4 regions of the Paenibacillus bovis genome follow, and region 1 is predicted to be linked to each of the others. Evidence: predicted binding sites of a transcription regulator. Region 1 holds the regulator's gene; each other region holds the start of a gene.

Region 1 (4,593 bases):
TTTATGCTGAAACCTTTTGATCTTCAGGTACTGGGCAGCCGTATTCGGCAGCTGGCGGAGGTGCCAGCCAATGAGAGAGCGATACGTACACCGTCCCCATCAACTGTACCGGCTTCTCGGCCTTTGACAACGATACCTGCTACGAATACAGCCAATACAGAACAGCGTCTGGAAGCTTCTATTACCAGAATATTAAATGAAATTGGTGTGCCTCCGCATATTAAAGGCTATCAGTACGTCAGAGAAGCTATTGCGGAAGTGTATCATAATATCGATATACTGGGGTCCGTAACCAAGGTGCTGTATCCCAGAATCGCCGAAAAATTCCATTCCAATCCCGCCCGGGTCGAACGAGCTATCCGGCATGCGATCGAAGTGACCTGGAATCGTGGAGATATGAGCCATATGAGTCATCTGTTTAATTATGAAATTAACGTAAGCAAAACCAAGCCAACCAATAGTTCCTTTATCGCGGCTATTGCTGACAAACTGAGGATAGAGCATAATATTTTTCCTTAGACGTTTAATTTGTTTATACATCTATGTATGTATCTATATGCGTACTGCTCAGTACGTAACGGTAACAAAGAGAGTAGTGTCAAGCCTACTGTATCGTTTAATATAATCAGTCTTTATATGTTCAAATAATTGCATAAACACATTATTGGCACCCTATGAATAAAAGTCCGCTATTTGAAATGTATGCTCCTATTTTACATCGCATAGATAACTACAGGATCAGTGCGGGTAATAAATGACTGACCACTTACTGCAGCATCAGTCGGACAAACAAAGGAGGCATTTCAATGGACAAGGAAGTCAGGCAGCGTCTGATTACTATTTGTGAGATGCATATCAGTAATCTGGAAGAACAGCTGCGCAAGCTGTACACGATCGAGAATCCACTACGTGGAAGCGATGTAGCAGGAGGAGAAATCATTGATGTCAGAGTAGAGCTGGAGATTTGCAGACGACTCGAAGAAATTTATCAGAGAATTGATATCGAAGGAACCAACGAAGGCGAAACGTATGATATGTATCATTCTTACTTTTTCCATACTACCAAGGCGAGAGAAGTATTCGAATCGCGAAAATTAAAGCTTGAATTGCAGCATGCTGCAGAGATTAAAAACATTAATTTACTGTTGGAAGGCTTTATTCAGGAAATGAGCAGGCTGCATAAAGAGTAAAAGATGGAATAAAGGACTACAAATCATAAATAGGCCAATAAAAAAGACTCCTGTCAGGAGTCTTTTTTATATTGCAGAGGCTTTTGAAAACAAAACCTGCAATCATCATATAAGTCAAAGTCATGTGATCTGCCGTGTAACTATAGCCGTTTTAGTGCAAGTTACGGAACAGACCGACTACTTTGCCTAGAATCGTTACACGAGTCAAACGAAGCGGCTCGTACATCGGATTCTCAGGCTGCAGACGAATATGATCTTTTTCTTTGTAAAACGTTTTGACAGTGGCTTCGTCTTCTTCGGTCATTGCAACTACGATATCGCCATTATCAGCAGTCTGTTGTTGACGAACAATAACGAAATCACCATTATGAATACCGGCTTCAACCATACTGTCTCCGACAACGGAAAGCATAAAGATCTGGTTGTCACCTGTAAATTGCTGTGGAAGAGGGAAATAATCCTCAATATGTTCAGTAGCAGTAATCGGTACGCCGGCGGTAACTTTGCCGATAATCGGTACACGAGACACTGTCTGCGCGAACAACAGATTATTTTCGGTTTCTTCCTGACCCAGCAGCTCGATAGCACGAGGTTTGGTAGGGTCGCGGCGGATCAATCCCTTTTTCTCAAGACGATCCAGATGACCATGTACAGTAGAGCTGGAAGCCAGACCTACAGCTTCACCAATCTCACGTACAGACGGCGGGTAACCTTTGAGTTTAACTTCATTCCGGATAAATTCCAGAATAGCCTGTTGGCGACTTGAAATCTTGGACATGCCGTATCAACCCCAATACTAGTAACGTTTGGAAAAAGTATAACATAGAACTTCCGTTCGTACAAACATAAGTTCTAAAATTCGTCAACTATTTCCCGATAAAGCAAAGCAGCTAATCAGGCGATAAAAGAAACCCAATTTATACCGCTATATTCATCATACACTTCATTTACAAAAAAGCGAACGAAAGTTCGCAAAAAGTTGTTGATCAAAACATATGTTCGTGTTATATTATTGACGAAGAAACAAGAACAAACGTTTGGGGTGTGGTATTCATGTTAAAATACAGTACATACAAAAGTATACACAATCAGCCGAAGCAGCAGGAAAAGCCTACTGTTTCCACTAAAAACGATACTCAACATACATCTGCGGCTGCATCGGAACCTCGCAAAACAGCGCGAATCGCATCTTCCTCCATTCCATCACCGTCAACTGAAAAAGGGCTGACCGTGGATACATGGACGTATGCTTCCGAACAGACGGAAGATACCCATTCACAACGCAGCACATCTGCCAAGCGCAAAGGTGTCAAAAAGACGCTTCGCCAAAAAACGCTTAATCTGATCGAAATGACAGTTCAAAAATCAAAATGGAAATCCAGTGGACGTCTTCTGATCTGCATTTTGTTTGCTTCTATTGTATTGTATGGAGGTTTTCAGCATCTGGTTATTGCCGATGAAGTGCCTGGCAATGAACAGCATGTTATCGTCAAGAGCGGAGATAGCCTATGGGCGATTGCTTCCCGCTACAAATCGGACGAAACCGATATTCGTGATTATGTAAATGAAATTCGTGATCATAACCAGCTGGTTTCTACTGAAATCCAGAGTGGCGATGTACTGGTAATCCCTCACGATTAACAAGTGTATATATAGGATATTTCTATATTGATATATAAAAGGCGAGTCAGGCTGTAATAGCCTTGACAAGCCTTTTTTTACATGTCAAAGTTAGTAAAGATAAGAATGGGAGGTTAGTCATGGACATCGATGTACTGATTGCACGTATTAATGAACTGGCACGCAAAAAAAAGGACACCGGTCTGACCGCAGAGGAAACCATTGAGCGGGATGAACTTCGTGCCGTCTATCTTGGTAATATCCGCCGCAACTTCCGTCAGCAGCTGGACACCATTGAATGGGTGGAAGATGCAGAGGATGGTACGCAGGGCAAACGCTGATTTGCAGCAAAGGCTCCGGATATTCCGCATAAACAGGATGGTATTGTTAGATCTTCATTTATAATAAGATGCAACAACCATACAGGGATGTCATAGCTGATCATGGCTGGGCATCCCCTTTAATTTCAGCACTCTTCAAAATGAAAGCGTATTGAGATCATTGAATCGTATATCCGGGATAGACAGATTGCGGTTCGATCAGTCTGAATATAGAGCAAGTATCTTTTATATTTTATTTAGGGGGAAATCGCATGTCCCGTTCATGGGAGAGGCAAGTCAAACGCAATACCAAGCAGGTTAATGCCCGCCGTAAAAAAGCCGGCCAGAGTGAAGTAGGCAGCAAGAGTCCAAAAGCTTCCGAGTATACTACTTACAAAGGCCGGAACTTTGTATTCCCGGCTACCCTGGTACTGCTCGGTCTGGCTTATGGAGCGATGGGTCTGATGTATCCTGCATCCATGGGCAGCACCGTACTATTTATTGTAACGGTAGTTATGTACCTGCTGCTGGGAGTTATTTTGTATCTGCGCAGACCGTATCTCAAAATCGGCAAAGATGCCGTAATCACAACCAAGTTCAATCGTGAACGTCTGGTAACGGCAGCACAGATCAAAAAGATCCGCTTGCAAAAAAACTACGTAATCATCGAACACAGCGGCAAAGGTGGAGCATGGGTATTCGCCCGCACGCTGAACCGTTATGATACGAATGCGATGGCTGCTCAGCTGAGAACTTTTGCAGCGGCTAACCAGGTTACTCTCGAAGATAAATTGTAATACAGACCAAGGGGGATTTGATGTTGAGTATTCAAGCTGTTTTATTCGACCTGGACGACACCTTATTATGGGATGAACGCAGTATACAGGAAGCTTTTGAGCAGACCTGTTTGACGGCGCAGCAAGCGGTGGGTGTAGATGCCTCTGCTCTTGAAGAAGCTGTGCGCCGTGAAGCCAGAGCACTGTATGAATCGTATGAGACTTTTGCTTTTACTCAACAGATCGGGATTAATCCGTTTGAAGGATTGTGGGCGCAATTCTCGGCAGGCGAGCAGCCTGAATTCCGTCAGCTGGAGCAGATTGCTCCTGTATACCGCCGGGATGCCTGGCGTCTTGGATTAAAAGCGCTGAATATCGAGAATGAGCAGTTGGCTGACCAGCTCGCTGAGCAGTTTGTGCAGGAGCGTCGCAGCCGCCCGCATATCTATGAAGAAACGCTGCAGATCCTGGGTGAACTGAAAGGCCAGGTCAAACTGCTGCTTCTCACCAATGGCTGTCCTGCTTTGCAGCAGGAGAAGCTGGATGGTGTACCGGAGCTGACTCCATTTTTTGACCATATTGTTGTATCCGGTGCATTTGGTAAAGGAAAACCGGATCCGGCGATTTTCCACCATGCGCTGGAACTGCTGGATGTACAGCCCGAGCATGCATTGATGGTAGGGGACA
Region 2 (4,593 bases), 200 kb from region 1:
GTGACGGTTATGAGCAGATTGCCGCGCGTATCGTTCAAAGTATCCGTTGATCGTTTTATCATCTAATCATAAGTGCTGCGATGCAGAAGCCATTTGCCGGGACTCTGCTGTGATGCAGTATTTTCTCAATGTTATACGAGTACAGGCTATAGGAGGGAAGATCAACTGATGAATATATCCAATTCGGACATAAATGCTTCGTCTGCCCGTGAAGAGCAGACCGATTCAGAGATTGTACTATCCGCTATAAAAGTAAAGAAAAAGATCGGCAAGCGCTGGATTATCAAAGATGTGACTTTTAATGTACGGGCAGGCGAAATTTTTGGATTTCTCGGTCCCAATGGAGCAGGCAAAACGACCACGATCCGCATGCTGGTCAATCTGATCCGTCCGACCGAAGGGCAAATTACAATCTGCGGATACGATGTAACCCGTCAACCGGAAAAGGCACTGGCCTATGTAGGCTCAATTGTCGAGAATCCGGAGATGTATCCCTATCTGACCGGCTGGGAAAACCTGCAGCATTTTGCCCGCATGCAGCCTGGGGTAGACGAACAGCGTATTCAGGAAGTGACCGAAATCGTACGTCTCGATGAGCGGATTCACGATAAAGTAAGCAAATACTCACTGGGAATGCGTCAGCGTCTCGGAATAGCCCAGGCGCTGCTCGGCAGACCGAGACTGCTTATTCTGGATGAGCCTACCAATGGACTCGATCCCAAAGGAATCCGCGATATGCGCTTGTTTATCCGGGAGCTGGCTGCCCAGGGGATGGCTGTATTTGTATCCAGTCATTTACTCAGCGAGATTCAGCTACTGTGTGACCGTGTTGCTATTGTAGGCAATGGCAAGGTAATAGCAGTAGGCAGTGTAAACGAACTGGTAGAAGACAGGGAACATCTCGTTATCTGGGAACTGGAACCGGCTGAACAGGGAGCACGCATTCTCGAAGAATTGCCGGATGTTACGGTGCTGGATCTGGAATCTGCGCATCTGGACAACGATACAGCGGCATCGCTGAAGCTGAACAGTATGATTACCCGTACACCGGAAGAACATATATCGACGACTATACAGGCTCTGGTCAGCGCCAATATACAGATTCATAATGTACGCAAATTAAATCCTACCCTGGAGCAGCTGTTCCTCGGCATTACGGAGGGTGAGACGATTGAATAGCATCTGGCCGCTTGTACAGAATGAGACAATCAAAATTATCAAGAAAAAGCGGTTTTATGTCATCCTGCTCGTGCTGCTTGTACTGGTACCGATGTTTACTTATGCGCAGATGCGCCAGGCGCAGGAAAATCGCACCAAGTTTGGCGATGACTGGCGCACCGAGCTGCAGCAGGCGATTACCGATAACCAGAACTCGCTCGGCAGTGACCGGGTGCCGGAAGAATGGAAAAAATACCGCCGCATCTTTATCCAGCAGATGCAGTACTACTTACAAAATGATGTAAATCCGAATGAACCGGGCGGCGTTACCTTTACCCGCGAATTCCTAGACAACTCTAGCAGTCTGTTTATACCGCTGCTGATTATGACGATCGCTTCGGATCTGGTATCCGGGGAGCGAACCGGTGGTACCATCAAGATGCTGCTTACCAGACCGGTACGACGATGGAAAATCCTGCTCAGCAAGCTGATTACGCTGACCATGTTTGTCTCGCTGATCGTCGTATCCACCTTTATTATCTGCTATGTGATATCGGGACTTGCATTTGGCTACTCCGGCTTTACTATTCCTGTATTTACCGGCTTCCAGCCAAGCGAGGCAGGAGTGGATATGGCGACAGTACATGCAGTGGATCAATGGCAATTTATCCTGATGCAGATGGGATTGATCTGGTTTGTCGGTTTGACTGTCGGACTGCTTGCTTTTATGGTGTCTGTACTGGTACGCAGTACGGCAGCCAGTATTGTTATTATGATGGCGGCACTGATTGCCGGGACGATTCTGACCAACATGGCTTCTTCCTGGAGCAGCGCCAAGTATTTGTTTATGGTTAATCTGGGTCTGACCAATTACCTGTCAGGCAGTCCTGCGCCGATAGATGGCATGACCCTGCCGTTCTCATTGGCTGTGCTCGGTATTTGGGCAGCTGTTTCGCTGGTTGTATCATTTGCCGTATTTACAAAAAGGGATGTAATGAATTAGGATAGCTGTTGAACCTGTCTTTTTTGTTGAATGTCTTCATGTGTCCCTTTCCTGTATCATGCAAACGCTAGGGCTGATTAAGGGATAATCGGCGGCGTACTATTTTATAATCGATCCAATAAACAAGCCTGTCTCGATACGATGCCCACGCATCTGCGAGCAGGCTTGTGTCATATAGTGGTAATATCTATAGTGCTATTTTATAAAAGAAAGAGAGAAGATCATAATAATGACACACCTACAGGAAGAATGGGAGCATCTGATGTTGGCAAGGTTAGAAGACCGCTTCCCCGTGTTTGATCATGTATATGAACTGGATGATGATCTGGTCTATGTACGATATGGAGGATTCGGCTCCTTTGTACAGGCTGTTATTCATTTGGCAACACACGGATCAGAAATAGAGGACAGTCTCCATATACAGATAATCAAAAGTGCCTATACGGACAGAAGACGACTTGAGCAGGAGCTTCGGCGCATTTTTCAATTCGTGGAGGAGCTGTTTCAAGATTCCGATGAACGGACAAGAGATATACTGAACTGCTGTATTTTTGAAGCACTGATGGGTAGCAAGACAGCAGAAAAGGTGCTGTTCCAATATGTATCAGCTGAAATTGCTGCCTACTATAAAAGTATACACTGGTGATTATCATCCGTTTTATTTACAACATTTTCTTTACGAAAAGCATAGTTTGATTTAGAATAAATAAAGAAATGGAAACATGTGTTTGCATTATAAGCGAACAGCGTGTTTATAAATTACATTTAATGTAAAATGTAATCGGTGATAGACTTACGTAATAGGGTATAGTGATGGAGAGCGGCGGATTGACGGGAGTGGTATAATGATCCTTTCTGATACCGAAAACGATTGTTCGGCTGGCTATGGCGTAATGTTGGACAAACCATTATACTACTAAAGCGTAGGTTGAGCAGCACGAAGCATGATTGCAATAAATAAAGGGGGGCCATGAATGGTCGAACAGATCGATTCACTTACAAATTCATCCCGGGATGGCGTTAATCCGCCAGCTACAGGGTATGATGCTGACGACATTCAGGTGCTCGAAGGGCTTGTTGCCGTACGGAAGCGTCCGGGGATGTATATCGGTAGTACAAGTTCGTCTGGACTGCATCATCTTGTCTGGGAGATTGTGGACAATGCAGTCGACGAGCATCTTGCAAAGCATTGCGACAAAATTGAGATTAGCCTAAACAAAGACGGTTCCGTAACCGTATACGATAACGGCCGGGGAATTCCGACGGGAATGCACAAAAGCGGCATTCCAACGCCTCAGGTCGTATTTACCATTTTGCATGCCGGCGGTAAATTCGGCGGCGGGGGATACAAAAAATCCGGCGGTCTGCACGGTGTAGGTGCGTCGGTTACCAATGCACTGTCCGAATGGCTGGAAGTGGAAATCTACCGTGATGGCGCTATTCACCGCCAGCGGTTTGAATACTGGGTAGACAAAAAAGGCAAAGAGCATGTCGGAGAACCGGCAACCGGCCTTGAAGTGATCGGTAAAACCAAAATTACCGGCACCAAAGTGACCTTCAAGCCGGATATCCGGGTATTCCAAAACGGTATTGCCCTAAACTATGATACGCTGTCCGAGCGTCTGCAGGAGATCGCTTTCCTGAACTCGGGTCTGGAGATTCTACTGAGCGATGAGCGTAATGACAAAGCCGATCGTTTTTATTACGAAGGCGGCGCCAGCCAGTTTGTGGAATATCTGAACGAAGGCAAGGATGTACTGCATGATGTGATTCACTTCAATGCAGAACGTGATGATATCGAGGTAGAGATTGCGCTGCAGTATAATGCAGGTTATACCGAGACGATCGCATCCTTTGTCAATTCGATTCCTACACGCGGAGGCGGTACGCACGAGACCGGATTCAAGACAGCATACACGCGTGTGCTGAATGATTACGCCCGCAAAAACGCCATGCTCAAAGAAAAGGAAAAGAATCTGGAAGGCGGCGATCTGCGCGAAGGCATGATGGCTGTAATCAGCGTCAAGATGGCCGAAGTGGAATTTGTCGGTCAGACCAAGGATCAGCTCGGCAGTTCTTCTGCACGTGGAGCCGTGGATGCAGTCGTAGCAGAAAGCATGCAGCGTTTTCTTGAAGAGAACCCGCAGGTCAGCCAGAAACTGATCAAAAAGGCCATACAAGCTTCTAGAGCACGCGAAGCTGCACGCAAGGCACGTGATGATATGCGTACCGGCCGCAAACGCAGCGAGAGTTCTAACCTGAACGGCAAGCTGAGTCCGGCACAGTCCAAGGACTTTTCACGTAACGAGCTGTTTATCGTCGAAGGTGATTCTGCCGGTGGTTCAGCCAAGCAGGGACGGGACTCCAAGATTCAGGCGATTTTGCCGCTCAAGGGTAAACCGATGAATCCGGAGAAATCCAAGCTGGCAGAC
Region 3 (4,593 bases), 660 kb from region 1:
TTATGACCTCGCCGATCTGCTCTGGGATCTGGATCGGGTGGAAGGGCTGGAACGTATCCGTATCAGTTCGATCGAAGCCAGCCAGATTGACGAGAAGGTGCTTGATGTACTGAATCGTTCCTCGAAAATGTGCCGTCATTTCCATATTCCGCTGCAGGCAGGCGACGACAATGTGCTGAAACGGATGCGCCGCAAGTATACCGTAGCGGAATATGCAGAGAAAATCCGCCGTATTCGCCAGTCCATGCCGGATGTAGCGATTACAACCGATGTGATTGTAGGGTTCCCGGGCGAGACCGATGAGATGTTCCAGAACGGCTACAATATGATGAAGTCGATCGGATTCTCCGAGATGCACGTGTTCCCGTATTCCAAACGTACCGGCACACCGGCTGCTCGTATGGAAGACCAGGTGGATGAAGAAGTGAAAAATGAACGTGTCCATCAGCTGATTGATCTGTCCGAGCAGATGCAGCTGTCCTATACCGAGAAATTTGTAGGTCATGTACTCGATGTAATCCCGGAAAACAATGATAAAGGGTTATACGGTGAAGGCATGATTGCTGGCTACAGCGATAACTATTTGCAGATCGCTTTTGAAGGATCGGAAGATCTGGTAGGCAAGCTGTGCCGTGTCAAACTCACCGAGCCTGACGTTAATACAAGCAAAGGTCAACTGGTTCGTGTGTTGGAACAGACTCCAACTCCGCTGGCCCAGTAAGAAATTTTATATCGTTTTATAACAGACAGGATACGACGAAAGGATTTCACTTTACCGTTCGGTTAAGGTGAAATCTTTTGTTTTGATCAAGCATGCATCTGTATGCACACACAACCGGCAGCCGATTAACAAGTTGGCAGGCTGTACGGACTTTATGAAGGAGTGACCACTATTGGCAAGCATTATTTTGCATCAGAAACGTAAAAAAAGACTCGAACAGGGACATCCCTGGGTATTTGAAGGTGAGATCGCCGAAGTAGAAGGCCAGCCAGAGCCGGGGCAGATCGTAAGTATTCTGAATCATCAACGCAAATTTCTGGCATCCGGTTATTACAACCCGGCATCACGTATCACGGTACGCGTCGTATCCCATCAGCCGCTGGAAGATCTGGATACCGCCTTTTTTGCAGAACGATTCGAATGGTGTCTCAAGCACCGTACCCGCTTTTTGAGTGGCGAGAATGCATATCGGCTTGTTTATGGAGAAGCGGATTTTCTGCCAGGATTGATTGTAGACCGATTCGGCGAGATTCTGGTTGTGCAGCTGCTGACACTTGGCATGGATCGTCGTCGTCAGCAGATTATCGATGCGCTGGTACAGGTGATGCAGCCTGCCGGTATCTACGAACGCAGTGATGTATCGGTACGCAAGCTGGAAGGACTGGAAGAAGTCAAAGGTGTAATGTACGGAGAGTGTCCGCGTCATGTGACGGTATCCGAGAACGGACTGCTGATCAAGGTCGATATTGAAGAAGGCCAGAAAACCGGCTACTTCTTCGACCAGCGGGAGAATCGTGCTTCGATTGCACCTCTGATGCGGGGTTGGGGCGAGCGCAGCGGCATTCAGCTGACCGAAGTGGAGCAGGATGGAGCACAGGTAACGCTGCCGGTTAATCGCAAAGGCAAAGTCGTCGATTTCCCTTACTGGGATGGCGCCACGGTACTGGAATGTTTTTCCCACACCGGCAGCTTTACACTGAATGCTTGCAAATACGGAGCCAAAAAAGTAACCTGTCTCGATATTTCGGCGCATGCGATTGAGAGTGCACGTGAAAATGTACGCCTGAACGGATTCGAAGAACGGGTGGAATTTGTAGTGGATGATGCGTTTGACTATCTGCGCAGCAATGCCAAGGGACTGGAAGAACGAAATCAGCGTGCAGCAGCTGATTCGGGGCAGGATACGTCCAAGCCGATGACAGCTGGCGGCGGACGGAGCTGGGATGTGGTCATTTTAGACCCGCCTGCTTTTGCCAAAACCAAAAGTGCGGTACCCGGCGCCGTTCGTGGGTATAAAGATATTAACCTGCACGGTATGAAACTGGTTAACGAAGGCGGCTACCTGGTAACAGCGAGCTGCTCGTACCATATGCGTCCTGATCTGTTCCTCGAGACGATCCAGGATGCAGCCAAAGATGCCGGTAAAGTACTGCGTTTGGTAGAGTGGCGCGCAGCAGGCAAGGATCATCCGCAGATTCTTGGCGTTAACGAAGGTCATTATCTGAAATTTGCGATCTTTGAGGTACGCAGCAAAAACTTTTAAACTATAATTGGATCAATATCGGCAGTCTTCAACCAAGATGAATGATTGATCTCATAATCCCCTCTTCCGAGACACACTATATCGTGTATTGCAGGCAGAGGGGATTTACATATGAAGACTGCATATTGGCGAACAGGATTGAAATTCGCACCGAATTGTATTACTCTTAATAAGATACAAACGGGAACAAATGTTCTTTTTTTGAAGAAGGTTGTTGGTAGGAATTTTAATAAAAATATGTACGAAATTGAATATAGATTTTACTTTGCAGGAATGAAGGTGATTTGATGCCACTCAAGTTTATGCTCGGTCGTTCCGGAAGCGGCAAAACGACTACAGTTATTCAGCGAATTATTGATCAGATCAAAGAGCAGCCAGATGGTCCGCCTATTTTGCTGCTGGTGCCGGAGCAGGCATCCTTTCAGGCGCAGTATGCACTTATTCGCACACCTGAGCTGCGAGGCAATGTACGGGCACATACGTATGGTTTCCGTCATTTTGCCGAGTGGATACTTCGGGAGACCGGCGGATCGGCACGCACGCCTATCGGAGATGAAGGCAAAAAAATGCTGCTGTACAAGCTGATTCATGCGCATCAGCCGGAGCTCCGGTTATTTGGCGCATCCAGTGATCAGTTTGGATTTATCGGCAAATTAAGTGAATTGTATACCGAGTTCAAGCATCATGCGCTGACTGCAGAAGAGCTGGCTCGTTATGTACAGCAGCCGGGAGCGCAGCGCTCGCCACTGCTGAGCGATAAGCTGCATGATCTCCAGCGTATTTACCAGGAGTATGAGCAGGGACTGGCAGGATTATATGTGGATCGCGATGATACACTGACAGATCTGGCTGCAGCGATTCCGCAATCAGAGACACTGAATCATGTAGAAGTATGGATCGACGGCTTCCACAGCTTCAGTCCGCAGGAATATGCCGTTATTGCAGCACTGATGGAAAAAGCTGCATCGGTGACGATTACACTCACACTGGATCGTCCCTATGATCAGGAACCGCCTCAGGAAATGGAGCTGTTCCATCCGACCGCACTCACCTATCGCAAGCTGGCCCAGCTGGCCGAAGCACTGGACGGAACTGCTCTGCCTATTATCGAGAATCTGTCGGCATCTCCTGACAGTGTACCGGTTCGGTTTCGCAACAGTGCCCAGCTGGCACATCTGGAATATGGCTATCGTCACCGGAAAGTATGGCGTGAGCCGTCGGCTGATCAGGCACAGGCACGGGAGCAGGATATTACGATCCATTCCACACTGGATCGCCGTTCCGAAATAGAAGCAGCTCTGCGCGAGATGATACGACTCGCCCGCGACAAAGGGGCGCGCTGGCGGGACATGGCACTGTTCGTTCGTACACTGGATGATTACGAATCGATGATTGAGCCGCTGCTGCAGGATTATAATATTCCTTATTTTATGGATAAAAGACAGGGGATTTTGCATCATCCGCTGGCAGAGTTTTTGCGCTCGGCGCTGGATATTGTCATGTACCACTGGCGATATGAAGATGTATTCCGCTGCATCAAAACAGGCATGCTTGTTCCGGATGATGGCCGCGTTAGCACGGAAGATATCGACCGACTTGAAAATGCAGTACTGGCAACCGGTATTCACGGCTCCCGCTGGACCGATGGACGTCCATGGCGGAATATTCCCGGTATTCATATGGAGAATGAAGAGGAACGGACAGAAAGCCAGCGTGCAGCTGCACAGCGCATCGAGCAGGCACGGGATCTGGTTACCGGTCCGCTGATTACTTTTGAAAAGAAAATCAAAAAAGCCCGTCATGCTACCGAAATGTGCATCGCCCTGTATCAGTTGATCGAAGACTGCAATATCGCCGGACAACTGGAACAAATGAGCGGTAGTGCTGCCCTGGCAGGCGATCCGCTGCGTGCACGTGAGCATGTTCAGATCTACGGCAGTATTATGGATCTGCTGGAGCAGATGGTAGATATTATGGGAGAAGGCGAACTGGAGCTAACCACATTTGCCGGTCTGCTGGAGACCGGACTGTCCGGTCTGCGTCTGGGTATTATTCCGCCGGCGATGGATCAGGTACTGATCGGTTCGATGGATCGCACCCGCCCGATGGATATAAGGTATGCATTTGTACTAGGTGTGAATGACGGGATTGTTCCATCTGTATTTGTGGATGACGGTATTCTGAACGAGATGGAGCGGACGAGTATGTCCGACGATGGATTAGCACTGGCACCGGGTATTACACGGCGTCAGCTGGACGAGCGTTTTCTTATTTACAATACATTAACGATGGCCAGCGACAAACTATGGATCAGTTATTCGCAGACCGA
Region 4 (4,593 bases), 920 kb from region 1:
TTGAAGCTAAAGCAGGGAATCGATCAAGAAAATGCGAAAAAAATCAATGTCCTGATTCGTGATTCCAAGCTGAAAGTCAAAAGCCAGATTCAGGGAGAACAGCTGCGTGTAACCGGCAAGAGCAGAGATGATTTGCAAGCTATTATCCAACTGCTGCGCAAAGCGGACCTGTCACTCGATCTGCAATTTACCAATATGAAATAAAGTGGCATGTAACTTAGGGTTACAGAGCTGATGGAGGCTGCAAGTTATATGAAAAACAAGACGGGATCAGGTGCAGTTACATATCAGCCGCTGAGTATTCAGGCTGTAATCAGTATAGGAGGTGCTCTGTGAATCTGCCGAATCGCATAACGCTTGCCCGAATCTGTCTGGTACCGGTCATGATGCTTTTTCTGCTTATTGATTTTCCGTTCGGTGAAAAAGTTCTCCGGATTGGAAGCACATTCCAGCTGAGCTATAATGATCTGATTGCCGCACTGATCTTTATTATCGCTGCGAGTACAGACGGCATTGACGGGCATATTGCGCGAAGCCGTAATCTGGTAACCAATCTCGGCAAACTGCTCGATCCTCTGGCAGATAAACTTCTTGTATCTGCTGCGCTTATATCGCTGGTCTCTCTGGATAAATGTGCAGCCTGGATGGCGATTATTATTATTTTTCGTGAATTTGCGATTACCGGCCTGCGTCAGATTGCCCTGCTTGAAGGAGCAGTTGTAGCAGCCAGCAATTGGGGCAAAGCCAAGACAATTACACAGATTATCGCTATTGTAGCTCTGATGATCAACAACTTCCCGTTTGCGCTGCTGGGCATTCCTTTTGACCAGATTGCGATCTGGGCAGCCACCCTGATTACCTTGTATTCAGGTATAGATTACTTCCTCAAAAATAAACATCTTATTCACCTATCCAACTCATAAAGAATGTTTCTTTATGTAAAAAATGGGTGATATATAAAGAGCGGCAATAGGGGATTCTCTATTGCCGTTTTCTATGGATACAGCAACTTGGCAAACTATATTTCGCAGTATAGATACATGATTACGCTGCATATGATAAACAAGGGGGAGACAAAACAATGAAATCAGTAAAAGCGGAAATTATAGCAGTAGGTACAGAACTGCTGCTTGGACAGATCACCAATACCAATGCACGCTACTTGTCACAGCAATTGTCTTACCTCGGCATTGATGTATATTATCAGACCGTTGTAGGCGACAATCTCAACCGTCTGAAACAGGCTATCGAGCTGGCGAGCAGTCGGGCTGATGTGATTTTGTTTTCGGGAGGAATTGGTCCGACGCAGGACGATCTTACCAAAGACGCTTTGGGAGAAGTACTTGGTCGCTCCCAGCATATTTATCCGGAAGCCATGAAAAAGGTAGAATCATTTTTTGAAGGACGCGACAAGCCGATGACAGAAAACAATCGTCGTCAGGCGATTATTCTGGAGGGCAGTGAGCCGCTTGATAATGAAGTAGGACTTGCTGTCGGTATTGCCGTATCCCAGGACGATAAGCATTATATCGTACTGCCAGGACCGCCAAAAGAATTACAGCCGATGTTTGAGAACCAGGCCAAACCATGGCTTGCCAAAAACGTGCTGTCCGATGAGCAGCCGATCTACTCCAAAATGCTCAAATTCGCAGGCATTGGAGAATCAGCACTGGAAGATGGATTGCTGGATCTGATCAGTGCCCAGACCGATCCAACGATTGCTCCGTATGCTAAAGAAGGCGAAGTTACTATCCGCCTCACGACCAAGGCTGATTCGGAAAAAGAAGCGAACGTAAAACTCAAAAATATGGAAGCGGAAATCCGCAAGCGGCTGCCCGATCACATGTATGCAGACCAGGATATTACGATCGAAGAACAGATCCTTTTAATGATGACCGGAATGGGATTGAGCCTGGCTGCTGCAGAGAGCTGTACAGGTGGTCTGATTATGGAGAATCTGACTCGTATTCCGGGTAGTGCACTGGTGTTTATGGGCGGTGTAGTCAGCTATTCCAATGAGATGAAGGAAAAGCTGCTGAACGTCCCTCATGATCTATTGGAAGGCGAGAACGCGCCGGGAGCAGTGAGTGAGGAAGTGGCGGAAGTCATGGCTGCAGAAGCCCGTAAATTACTGGATACGGATTTTGCCGTATCGGTAACCGGTGTAGCCGGACCAGGTTCCTCAGAGCGCAAGCCGGTAGGCCTTGTTTATATAGGGTTGGCCGAACGCAACCAGCCAACACAGGTATTCAAGCTGAATCTGAAGGGGAATCGCGAAGCGATCCGTATTCGTTCCGCCAAGAGCATCATGTATCGCCTGTGGCTGCGTCTGAAAGAGCTCCAGCAGGAACAAATTGTCCAGAATCAGAATGAATCGAAGTAATCATATATCTTCTGCCACGCATCCGTAATGGAGCGGATACGGCAGTTGCAGACCTATAATCGAATGTGTTATGATCAGGTCAGACGGAAGAACCGCAGCAATCTGATTGCTGCGGTTTTTTTCATTTTGTAGCAGGAAGAACCGCCAAAATAGGTAAATTTGTAGTGTGGATTTAATTTACAAAAATTGGTAATGTTCGATAGGAGGCGTATAAAAAGACGAATATATGTTCGAAAAAAGCTTGGCAAATGATAAAAAATGGAGTATAATTAGACTATAAACATTAGAAGGATGTGAGCTGATTGTCAGATCGTCGTGCTGCGCTGGATATGGCGCTTCGTCAAATAGAGAAACAATTCGGTAAGGGTTCTGTTATGAAACTTGGAGAATCCACGCATATGCAAGTTGAAGTTATACCAAGTGGATCGATTGCTCTTGATATTGCTCTGGGAACAGGCGGTATGCCAAGAGGTCGTATCGTTGAAATATATGGACCTGAATCTTCAGGTAAAACTACTGTAGCATTACACGCGATTGCGGAAGTTCAAAAAGCAGGCGGACAAGCAGCATTTATTGATGCCGAGCATGCTTTGGATCCTCAATATGCGAAAAATCTGGGCGTTAATATTGATGAACTGCTGCTGTCCCAACCGGACACAGGTGAACAAGGTCTGGAGATCGCTGAAGCCCTGGTACGTAGTGGTGCTGTTGATATTATCGTTATCGACTCCGTAGCGGCACTGGTACCAAAAGCAGAGATCGAAGGCGAGATGGGTGATTCCCACGTAGGTTTGCAAGCTCGTCTGATGTCTCAGGCATTGCGCAAACTGTCCGGTGCAATCAGCAAATCCAAAACCATCACAATCTTCATTAACCAGCTTCGTGAAAAAGTAGGCGTTATGTTCGGTAACCCGGAGACAACTCCTGGTGGACGCGCACTTAAATTCTATTCTACAGTACGTCTTGATGTGCGTCGTATTGAAGCTATCAAAAACGGTAACGATGTAGTCGGTAACCGTACACGTATCAAAGTAGTAAAAAATAAAGTAGCACCTCCTTTCAAACAAGCCGAGATTGATATCATGTACGGTGAAGGTATCTCCAGAGAAGGTAGCTTGATTGATATTGCTACTGAAAAAGATATCATTAACAAAAGCGGTGCGTGGTATTCTTACGAAGGCGAACGTATGGGTCAAGGTAGAGAGAATGCAAAACAATTTCTCAAAGAAAATACTCAAATCGCTTTGGTGATTGAAAATAAAATCCGTGAACTGAGCAACCTGACTACAGTTGTTGAAGAGCCGACTGCGGAAGATAAAAAGAAAGAAGAGCTGGAAGAACAAGAGTTGTTCACAGAAGCAACTGAATAATCCGGTTTTATATAGACCTTCAAAAAGCGCCTGGAACGTGAGAATACGTGCAGGCGCTTTTCTCTATGATTAAGCAGTCGATAATCGTCTTGAAAATAGATATGTATACCAGACCTATACCACACCCAAAGGAGAACTTATGAATCGATTTCGCTCTTATCGCAAGCCCAATAACAAAAACGCATCGTCACGGGAAGAAGATTTTGATATGGAAGAAGAATTGAAAGAAAAGTCCGGGCAACTGGATGATTTCCCTTCTGGGGAAGCATTGGAAATTAGCGAGGTAGAGCAGTTAACTCGTCCGCGTTATCATTACCGGCTATTTTTTGGTGATCTCAAACTGAGAGTTCATGAAGATGTAATGATTAAATACCGAATGCTAAAAGGTTCTTCATTTACGAGAGAAGAACTGGAAGAAATCATGGAAGCCAACGAGCGACAATCGGCTTATGCTTCTTCTATCAATCTGCTGAGCTTCCGCTCACGTACGCGTACCGAAATTATGCGAAAGCTTCGCGAAAAAGAGTTTCATCCGCATGTTATTGAAGTAACATTGGAACGATTGGAGCAAGAAAAGCTGATCGATGATGGTGTCTACGCGCAGCAGTGGGCCAATCAGCGTGTACGCAGTCAGAAGAAAGGTAAAGTATGGATTCGTCAGGAGCTTCGTCAGAAAGGCGTAGAGCCTCAGCATATTGAAGAAGCGCTGGGCAATATCGATGAAGATGAAGAACTATCCAGTGCTGTACAATTAGCGGAGAAAAAATGGAGAAGTACGCCCGGTGGGATGCTGGATAAAAAAAGAAAAACGATGGCTTTTCTGATGCGTCGCGGATATTC

The links. The regulator LexA, encoded in region 1, represses DNA repair genes until DNA is damaged. The targets are predictions, from matches to a motif close to CGAACATATGTTCG.
Region 2: a site for LexA is predicted at 3,026-3,039, ahead of parE (DNA topoisomerase IV subunit B). Genes of this name have one in related genera too.
Region 3: a site for LexA is predicted at 2,448-2,461, ahead of addB (helicase-exonuclease AddAB subunit AddB). Genes of this name have one in related genera too.
Region 4: a site for LexA is predicted at 2,603-2,616, ahead of recA (recombinase RecA). Genes of this name have one in related genera too.

Annotation. Positions count from the first base shown of each region.
Region 1 is NZ_CP013023.1:3,623,951-3,628,543, reverse strand. Features, by position in the region: gene spo0A (sporulation transcription factor Spo0A) at 1-519, shown strand, start outside; gene AR543_RS15390 (hypothetical protein) at 807-1,190, shown strand; gene lexA (transcriptional repressor LexA) at 1,342-1,968, opposite strand; gene AR543_RS15380 (LysM peptidoglycan-binding domain-containing protein) at 2,244-2,831, shown strand; gene AR543_RS15375 (DUF896 domain-containing protein) at 2,951-3,151, shown strand; gene AR543_RS15370 (hypothetical protein) at 3,403-3,927, shown strand; gene AR543_RS15365 (HAD family hydrolase) at 3,948-4,593, shown strand, end outside.
Region 2 is NZ_CP013023.1:3,822,282-3,826,874, reverse strand. Features, by position in the region: gene AR543_RS16240 (GDSL-type esterase/lipase family protein) at 1-50, shown strand, start outside; gene AR543_RS16235 (ABC transporter ATP-binding protein) at 169-1,179, shown strand; gene AR543_RS16230 (ABC transporter permease) at 1,172-2,161, shown strand; gene AR543_RS16225 (DUF7674 family protein) at 2,391-2,807, shown strand; gene parE (DNA topoisomerase IV subunit B) at 3,136-4,593, shown strand, end outside.
Region 3 is NZ_CP013023.1:4,287,864-4,292,456, reverse strand. Features, by position in the region: gene mtaB (tRNA (N(6)-L-threonylcarbamoyladenosine(37)-C(2))-methylthiotransferase MtaB) at 1-721, shown strand, start outside; gene AR543_RS18285 (class I SAM-dependent rRNA methyltransferase) at 894-2,264, shown strand; gene addB (helicase-exonuclease AddAB subunit AddB) at 2,552-4,593, shown strand, end outside.
Region 4 is NZ_CP013023.1:2,705,104-2,709,696, forward strand. Features, by position in the region: gene AR543_RS11635 (YajQ family cyclic di-GMP-binding protein) at 1-204, shown strand, start outside; gene pgsA (CDP-diacylglycerol--glycerol-3-phosphate 3-phosphatidyltransferase) at 333-923, shown strand; gene AR543_RS11645 (competence/damage-inducible protein A) at 1,082-2,383, shown strand; gene recA (recombinase RecA) at 2,686-3,753, shown strand; gene AR543_RS11655 (regulatory protein RecX) at 3,893-4,593, shown strand, end outside.